DNA from 3 places in the Bradyrhizobium sp. 23 genome. Region 1 is predicted to be linked to each of the others. Evidence: predicted binding sites of a transcription regulator. Region 1 holds the regulator's gene; each other region holds the start of a gene.
The links. Region 1 encodes PhoB, which activates phosphate uptake and scavenging genes when phosphate is short. Its sites were predicted from a motif close to TGTCATNNANCTGTCAT; they were not measured.
Positions count from the first base shown of each region.

Region 2: a site for PhoB is predicted at 1,361-1,377, ahead of ugpB (sn-glycerol-3-phosphate ABC transporter substrate-binding protein UgpB). Genes of this name have one in related genera too.
Region 3: a site for PhoB is predicted at 964-980, ahead of IVB32_RS40505 (DUF2794 domain-containing protein). Genes of this name have one in related genera too.

Region 1 covers NZ_JADPJF010000151.1:56,841-59,103, forward strand. Annotated here, with positions in the region: gene IVB32_RS37375 (GcrA family cell cycle regulator) at 1-343, shown strand, start outside; gene phoB (phosphate regulon transcriptional regulator PhoB) at 582-1,289, opposite strand; gene phoU (phosphate signaling complex protein PhoU) at 1,312-2,028, opposite strand; gene pstB (phosphate ABC transporter ATP-binding protein PstB) at 2,039-2,263, opposite strand, start outside.
Region 2 covers NZ_JADPJF010000151.1:442,117-444,379, reverse strand. Annotated here, with positions in the region: gene ugpB (sn-glycerol-3-phosphate ABC transporter substrate-binding protein UgpB) at 1-1,306, opposite strand, end outside; gene IVB32_RS39110 (CaiB/BaiF CoA-transferase family protein) at 1,527-2,263, opposite strand, start outside.
Region 3 covers NZ_JADPJF010000151.1:709,108-711,370, forward strand. Annotated here, with positions in the region: gene IVB32_RS40500 (DUF1223 domain-containing protein) at 1-450, shown strand, start outside; gene IVB32_RS40505 (DUF2794 domain-containing protein) at 1,043-1,411, shown strand; gene IVB32_RS40510 (GNAT family N-acetyltransferase) at 1,504-2,034, opposite strand; gene IVB32_RS40515 (Bax inhibitor-1/YccA family protein) at 2,263-2,263, opposite strand, start outside.

The DNA of each region.
Region 1 (2,263 bases):
GGCAGCGCCGCGGCCGCGCAAGGCGCGCCCCGCGCAGCACATGATGCGGGTGAGCCGCCCGATCTCGCGCGGCAACACCGCGCTGGCGCAGGCCTTCGAGGTCGAGGCTGAGCCGGATCCGGTCACCTACGACAACGTGGTGCCGATGAGCCAGCGGCTGTCGCTGCTGGAATTGAACGAGGCGACCTGCCACTGGCCGGTCGGCGATCCCTCGAGCCCGGACTTCTTCTTCTGCGGTGGAAGGGCGCTGTCCGGACTGCCCTATTGCGCCCAGCACTCGCGCGTTGCGTACCAGCCCGCGTCGGATCGGCGCCGCGCACCGGTAAAGCCGGGTCCCCGTTAGTCGTCACGCGAAGACAGTTCAACAATTTCAGTGTCGTCCCGGCCTAGTGCGCAATTGCGCACGGGGGGCCGGGACCCATACTCCGAGCACGCAATAATCGTGCGGAAGGGGTCACTCCGAGTCTTCGCCAAACCACGTTCGGTGGTTATGGGTCCCGGATCAGCGCTCGCTTCGCTCGCTTGTCCGGGACGACGGCTGAGAATGCAGGGACAGCTCGCCAACAAACAAGCCTGCAACCCTACACCTGCTCCGCCTTCGCGAAGCGATCATCCAGCGCGTAGCCGGCGCCGCGGACGGTGCGGATCGGGTCCTGCTCGCGGCCGAGATTGAGCAGCTTGCGCAGGCGACCGATATGCACGTCGACGGTGCGCTCGTCGATATAGATGTCGCGACCCCAGACGCTGTCGAGCAGCTGCTCGCGCGAGAACACCCGTCCCGGGTGCTCCAGGAAGAACTCCAGCAGGCGATATTCGGTCGGACCGAGATCGATCGGCCGGCCCGAGCGCGCCACGCGGCGCTTGTCACGGTCGAGCTCGATGTCGCCAAAAGCAAGGACGGTGGCGAGGCGCTCCGGGCTCGCGCGCCGCAGCAGGCCTTTCACGCGCGCCAGCAGCTCCGGCACCGAGAACGGCTTGACGATGTAATCGTCGGCGCCGGTCGCAAGACCCCGCACCCGCTCGCTCTCCTCGCCGCGCGCGGTGAGCATGATGATCGGAAGCTGCTTGGTCTCGGGACGGGTGCGAAGCCGCCGGCACAATTCGATGCCTGACAGGCCCGGCAGCATCCAGTCGAGCACGATCAGATCGGGGATGTGCTCCTTGAGGCGGGTGTCGGCGTCGTCGCCGCGCATCACCGTCTCGACGTCATAGCCGTCGCCTTCGAGGTTGTAGCGGAGAAGCTCGGTCAGGGCTTCCTCGTCCTCAACCACCATAATGCGTGCGCCCATCGGGTCGTCGCTCCCTAAGTCTTCAGGTGTTCGGTACCGTGTTGGCGAAGGTCGTCATGTCGCCCTTCGGCCGCTTGTCGGTGATGGCCTGGCCCTCGATCATGTAGAACACGGTCTCGGCGATGTTGGTGGCGTGGTCGCCGATCCGCTCGATGTTCTTGGCGCAGAACATCAGATGGATGCAGAACGAGATGTTGCGCGGATCCTCCATCATGTAGGTGAGGAGCTCGCGGAACAGCGAGGTGCAGATGGCGTCGACCTCCTCGTCGCCCTTCCAGACCGCCATCGCCGCCGGCAGATCATGCGCGGCATAGGCGTCCAGCACCGACTTGACCTGCTGCTGCACGAGGTCGGTCATGTGCTCGAGGCCGCGGAACAGCTTGAGCGGATGGAAGTCCGTCTCCAGCGCCGCGACGCGCTTGCCCATGTTCTTGGCGAGGTCGCCGATGCGCTCGAGATCGGTCGCGACGCGCATGGCGCCGACGATCTCGCGCAGATCGACCGCCATCGGCTGGCGGCGGGCGATGGTGAGCACCGCACGCTCCTCGATGCGCTTCTGCAGCGCGTCGAGCTCGGTGTCGATGGCGACGACGCGCTGGCCGAGCGGGACGTCGCGGCGGATCAGCGCGTCGACGGACTCGACGATCATGCGCTCGGCGATGCCGCCCATCTCGGCGACCAGGCGAGTGAGTTCCTGGAGGTCGGTGTCGAAAGCCTTTGCGGTATGTTCAGAACCCATGTCGCGTCTCCTAGCCGAACCGGCCGGTGATGTAATCCTGCGTGCGCCGATCGGACGGCGACGTGAAGATCTTGCTGGTGTCGTCGAACTCTATCAGCTCGCCGAGATACATGAAGGCGGTCTTGTCGGAGACGCGCGCCGCCTGCTGCATGTTGTGGGTGACGATCGCGATCGTGTAATCCTCGGACAGCTCCTGGATCAGCTCCTCGACCTTGGCGGTCGAGATCGGGTCGAG
Region 2 (2,263 bases), 390 kb from region 1:
CGGTCTTTTCGAACTGCCGCAGCATCGTGTTGCCGCGCTCGACGGCGGCATCGAGCGCCTGCTTGGCGCTCTTCTTGCCGGCCAGCGCTTGCTCAATCTCTTCCGACCAGACGTCACGCAGCTGCACCATGTTGCCGAGGCGCAGACCGCGCGAATTCTCGGTCGGCTCCTTGTTGGTCAGCTCGAGCAGCGGGGTCTCGAGATAGGGCTGATCCTTGTAGAAGCCTTCTTCCTTCGCCTTGGCGTAGGCCGCCTTGGTGATCGGCAGGTAGCCGGAGGCCTTGTGGATGTAGACCTGGCGATCGGTGTCGGAGAGGAAGGTCAGGAATTTCGCGACGCCCTTGTATTCCTCGGCCGACTTGCCGCCCATCACCCACAGCGAAGCGCCGCCGATGATCGAGTTCTGCGGTGCGCCCTTGACGTCGGGATAATACGGCATCGGCACGGCGGTGAAGTTGAACTTGGCCTGCGCCTTGACGTTGCCGAAGAAGGCCGACGAGGTCAGGTAGATCGGGCACTCGCCCGAAGTGAAGCGGCCTTCGCCGGTGTTGGTGCGGCCGGCGTAGTCATAGGTCTTGGTCTTCTGCAGCTCGACCAGGGTTTCGAGATGCTTGACCTGAAGCGGTCCGTTGAACTCGAGCACGGTGTCGAAGCCGTCGAGGCCGTTGGCCTTGCTGGCGAGCGGCACGTTGTGCCACGCCGAGAGCTGCTCGAGATTGACCCAGGTGATCCAGGAGCCCGAGAAGCCGCAGGTGTCATGACCGGCAGCCTTCAGCTTCTTGGCGGCCTCGAACGTTTCGGGCCAGGTCTTCGGGATCTCTACGTTCGCCTTCTTCAGCTCGTCGAGGTTCACCCACATCACGGTCGAGGACGAGTTGAAAGGGAAGGACAGCATCTCGCCCTTCGACGTCGAATAATAACCGGTGATGGCGGGCAGGTAGATCTTGGGGTCGAACTTCTCGCCGGCGTCGGCCATCAGCTTGTAGACGGGCTTCACGGCGCCGGTCGCGGCCATCATGGTCGCGGTGCCGACTTCGAACACCTGCATGATGTGCGGGGCGTTGCCGGCGCGGAACGCCGCGATGCCGGCGTTCATCGTATCGGGATAGTTGCCCTTGTAGGTCGGGATCACCTTGTAGTCGCTCTGCGACGCGTTGAAGTCGGTGGCGAGCTTGACGATGACGTCGTTGTTGGCGCCGGTCATCGCGTGCCACCACTGGATTTCGGTCACGGCCAAGGCCGGCGAGGCCGATAGTCCAACCGTGAGTGCAATAGCGGCAGCCGCTCCAAAATGTCGAAGAGCCATCAAGTAAACCTCCCTTGGGCCGTCAAAAATGATCGCTTGCGCTAGCAGCGCCATATGACGTTCACATGACCGTGTAAGCGGCCGAAACGAAAGCGGCAAGCGCTGGAAAAGGGAAGCCGTCAAATAGGCGAATGCCGCGCGCGCAGCGTCCTCCGTTCGCGGTGCACAGAGCGCCCGCACCGCACTGCGGCATTGCCGTGGGATGTGGAAGGCGAGGGCGCTAGCGCTTGCGCTCGGGGCCGCAGACAGTGCCCTGCTCGACCATCGCGTCGATCTCGGACCTGGAGTAGCCGAATTCGCCCAGGACCTCGGCGGCGTGCTCGCTGAATTTCGGCGGCAGGCGCCGCAGGCTCGGCTTGCTGCGGTCGAGCCGGATCGGCGACGCCACGCCCTTGTACCAATCCTTCTCGATAATATCGCCGCGCGCGATCGTGTGCGGGTTGGTCAATGCCTGGTCGATCTTCTGCACGGGGCCGGCGGGCAGGCCCGCGGCGAGCAGGCGATTGCACAGCGGCTCGGCCTCGTGCTGGCTGAACACGGCGGCAAGCTCGGCCCGCAGCGCCTCGCGATTGCCGATGCGATCCTTGTTGCGCGCAAAGCGCGGATCGGTGCCGAGCTCGGGCTTGCCGATCTCCTTGGCGAGCTTGCGGAAGGTGCCGTCATTGCCGACGCCGATGAAGATGTCGTCGGTCTTGGTCGGGAAGATCGCATAGGGCACGAGGTTGGGATGCTCGTTGCCGGTGAGCGACGGCGGCTTGCCATGCATGAAATAATTCGCGGTGTGCGGATGCATGATGGCGAGACCGGTCTCGTACAGCGTGGTCTCCAGGAACTGGCCCTGGCCCGAGCGCTGCCGCTCCGACAGCGCCATCAAGATGCCGATCGCCGCATAGAGGCCGGTGCCGATGTCGACCAGCGGCACGCCGATCCGCATCGGTCCGCTCTCGGGCGAGCCGG
Region 3 (2,263 bases), 650 kb from region 1:
TACACGCCGCAGGTCGTGGTCAACGGCTCCACGCATGTCGTCGGCAGCGACCGCACCGGCATCGAAAGCGCCATCGGCAAAACCGAGACGGGCACTGGTGTGATGAGCGTGCCGGTGACGATGTCGCTCGCGGGCAAGCAGATCAACGTCTCGGTGGCCGCGAGCAAGGAGCCGACAGCGTCCCACGGCGAGGTCTGGATCTGCTCGATTGCGAGGTCGGTGCCGATCGCGATCAGTCGCGGCGAAAATCGCGGACAGCAAGTGATCTATCACAACGTGGTGCGCAACCTGCTGAAGGTCGGCGACTGGACCGGCCGCCCGGAAAGCTGGACGGTGCCGATCGAGAACCTCACGCGTGACGGCGTCGACGGTGCCGTGGTCTATGTCCAGGACGGCAGCCGGGAGAGACCGGGCCCGATGCTGGGCGCGGCGTACACGTCGCTGCACTGACGCGCACTTCGAATCGTCCGACTCAAGCACACTCTCAATCCTCATGGTGAGGAGGCGCGTCAGCGCCGTCTCGAACCATGCAGGCCCTGCTGAGGCAGCTCGGCCTCGATCCTTCGAGACGCCGCTTCGCGGCTCCTCAGGATGAGGGGAAAGGGTTTTTGCTGAGATGCTGAGATATCCGTCGAGGCAGAAACATCCCGACCCAAACAATTCGACTCAAACAAAAAAGGACCAACTCGCGTTGGCCCTCCTTGTCGTGCGAACAGACCCGATCCTGACGGCCCCGGGGGGCTGGGGGCTGAGGAATCCGGAACCGAAAGGACCGGGTCAACGCACATAGGTCTTTTCGCAACGCAGGGCGGCAGTCGCTTGGCGGAAAAGCGGCGACACTATGATTCCTGCTAACGATCCCGTGACGGTTTGCCGCGACCGAGTTCCACCGCTGCGTGTGGGCGGATTGGCTCCGATTCCAAGGTCCTTCCAAGGGCCCTTGCGGTGGGGAACAGTTGGCGCAATCATGCAACCGTCATGATCCGCGGTCGAGGGACGGTCTTCGCGGACGCGGTCATGCTGATGCGACAGGAGGCGGCCTATGAGTCTGTCGGAGGATACCGATCCGAGCGAACAGCGTGCGGCGGCGCGCCCCGCCGCTTCGAATGCGCAACTGAGCCGCGTGACGTTCAACCGGCTCGAGCTGCACCGTATTCTCAATCTCTACGGCCGGATGGTTGCCGAAGGCGAGTGGCGCGACTATGCCATCGACTTCCTCAGGGATCGCGCTGCGTTCTCGGTCTTTCGCCGCGCCTCGGAAGTGCCGATCTATCGTATCGAGAAGGATCCGCGCCTCGCGCGCAAGCAGGGCATGTACAGCGTGATCTCGGCGACGGGCTTGATCCTGCGCCGCGGCCACGAACTGGAGCGCGTGCTCCTGGTGATCGATCGCAAATTGGCGGTGGTGTAGCAGGGATCCAGTAGCCCGGATGAGCGTAGCGACATCCGGGTCTTTGCTTGCAGCGTTCCCGGGTATCGCTTCGCTCACCCGGGCTACGGGCCTTACTTCCCCGGCACGCTCTTGGCGCCCTCGCCGAGGCTCCGCTGCATCATTACCGTGTCCAGCCAGCGGCCGAATTTCAGCCCGACGCTGGGATGCGTGCCGATCATTTTGAAGCCGGCCCTGGTGTGCACGCCGATCGAGCCGGCATTGGTGGAATCCCCAATTACCGCGATCATCTGACGGAAGCCGCGTGCCTCGCATTCGACGATCAGCCGCTCCAGCAGGAGCGCCCCGATGCCGCGGCGGTGGAAGGATGGATCGAGATAGATCGAGTTCTCGACCGTGAAGCGGTAGGCCGGGCGGGGCCGGTAGGCACCGGCATAGGCGTAGCCGGCGACGCGCCCGTCGAGGATGGCGACGAAATAGGGGTAGCCGCCGTCGATCAGCGTGCGGTAGCGGCGCGTCATCTCGGCAAGGTCGGGCGGCTCCAGCTCGAACGTCGCGGTGCCCTCGCGGACAGCCTGCCGATAGATGGCCGTGATGGCGGGGAGGTCGGCCTCGGTGGTGGGCCTGATATCGGGTGCGGACATGCCGCAAGATTAGAGCCTTCCCGGGGCGGCTGGAAGAGGCAACCGTGCTTCCTCATACTCCGTCCTTGCGAGGAGCCCTTGCGACGAAGCAATCCAGAAATGCACCAGCGGAGGGACTCTGGATTGCTTCGCTGCGCTCGCAATGACGGTGGGTGTTGAGAGGCTCGCCCCAAACAAAAACCCCGGCCTCTCGGCCGGGGGTTGCTGTCGTCCACTCTGGGCTGGCGCT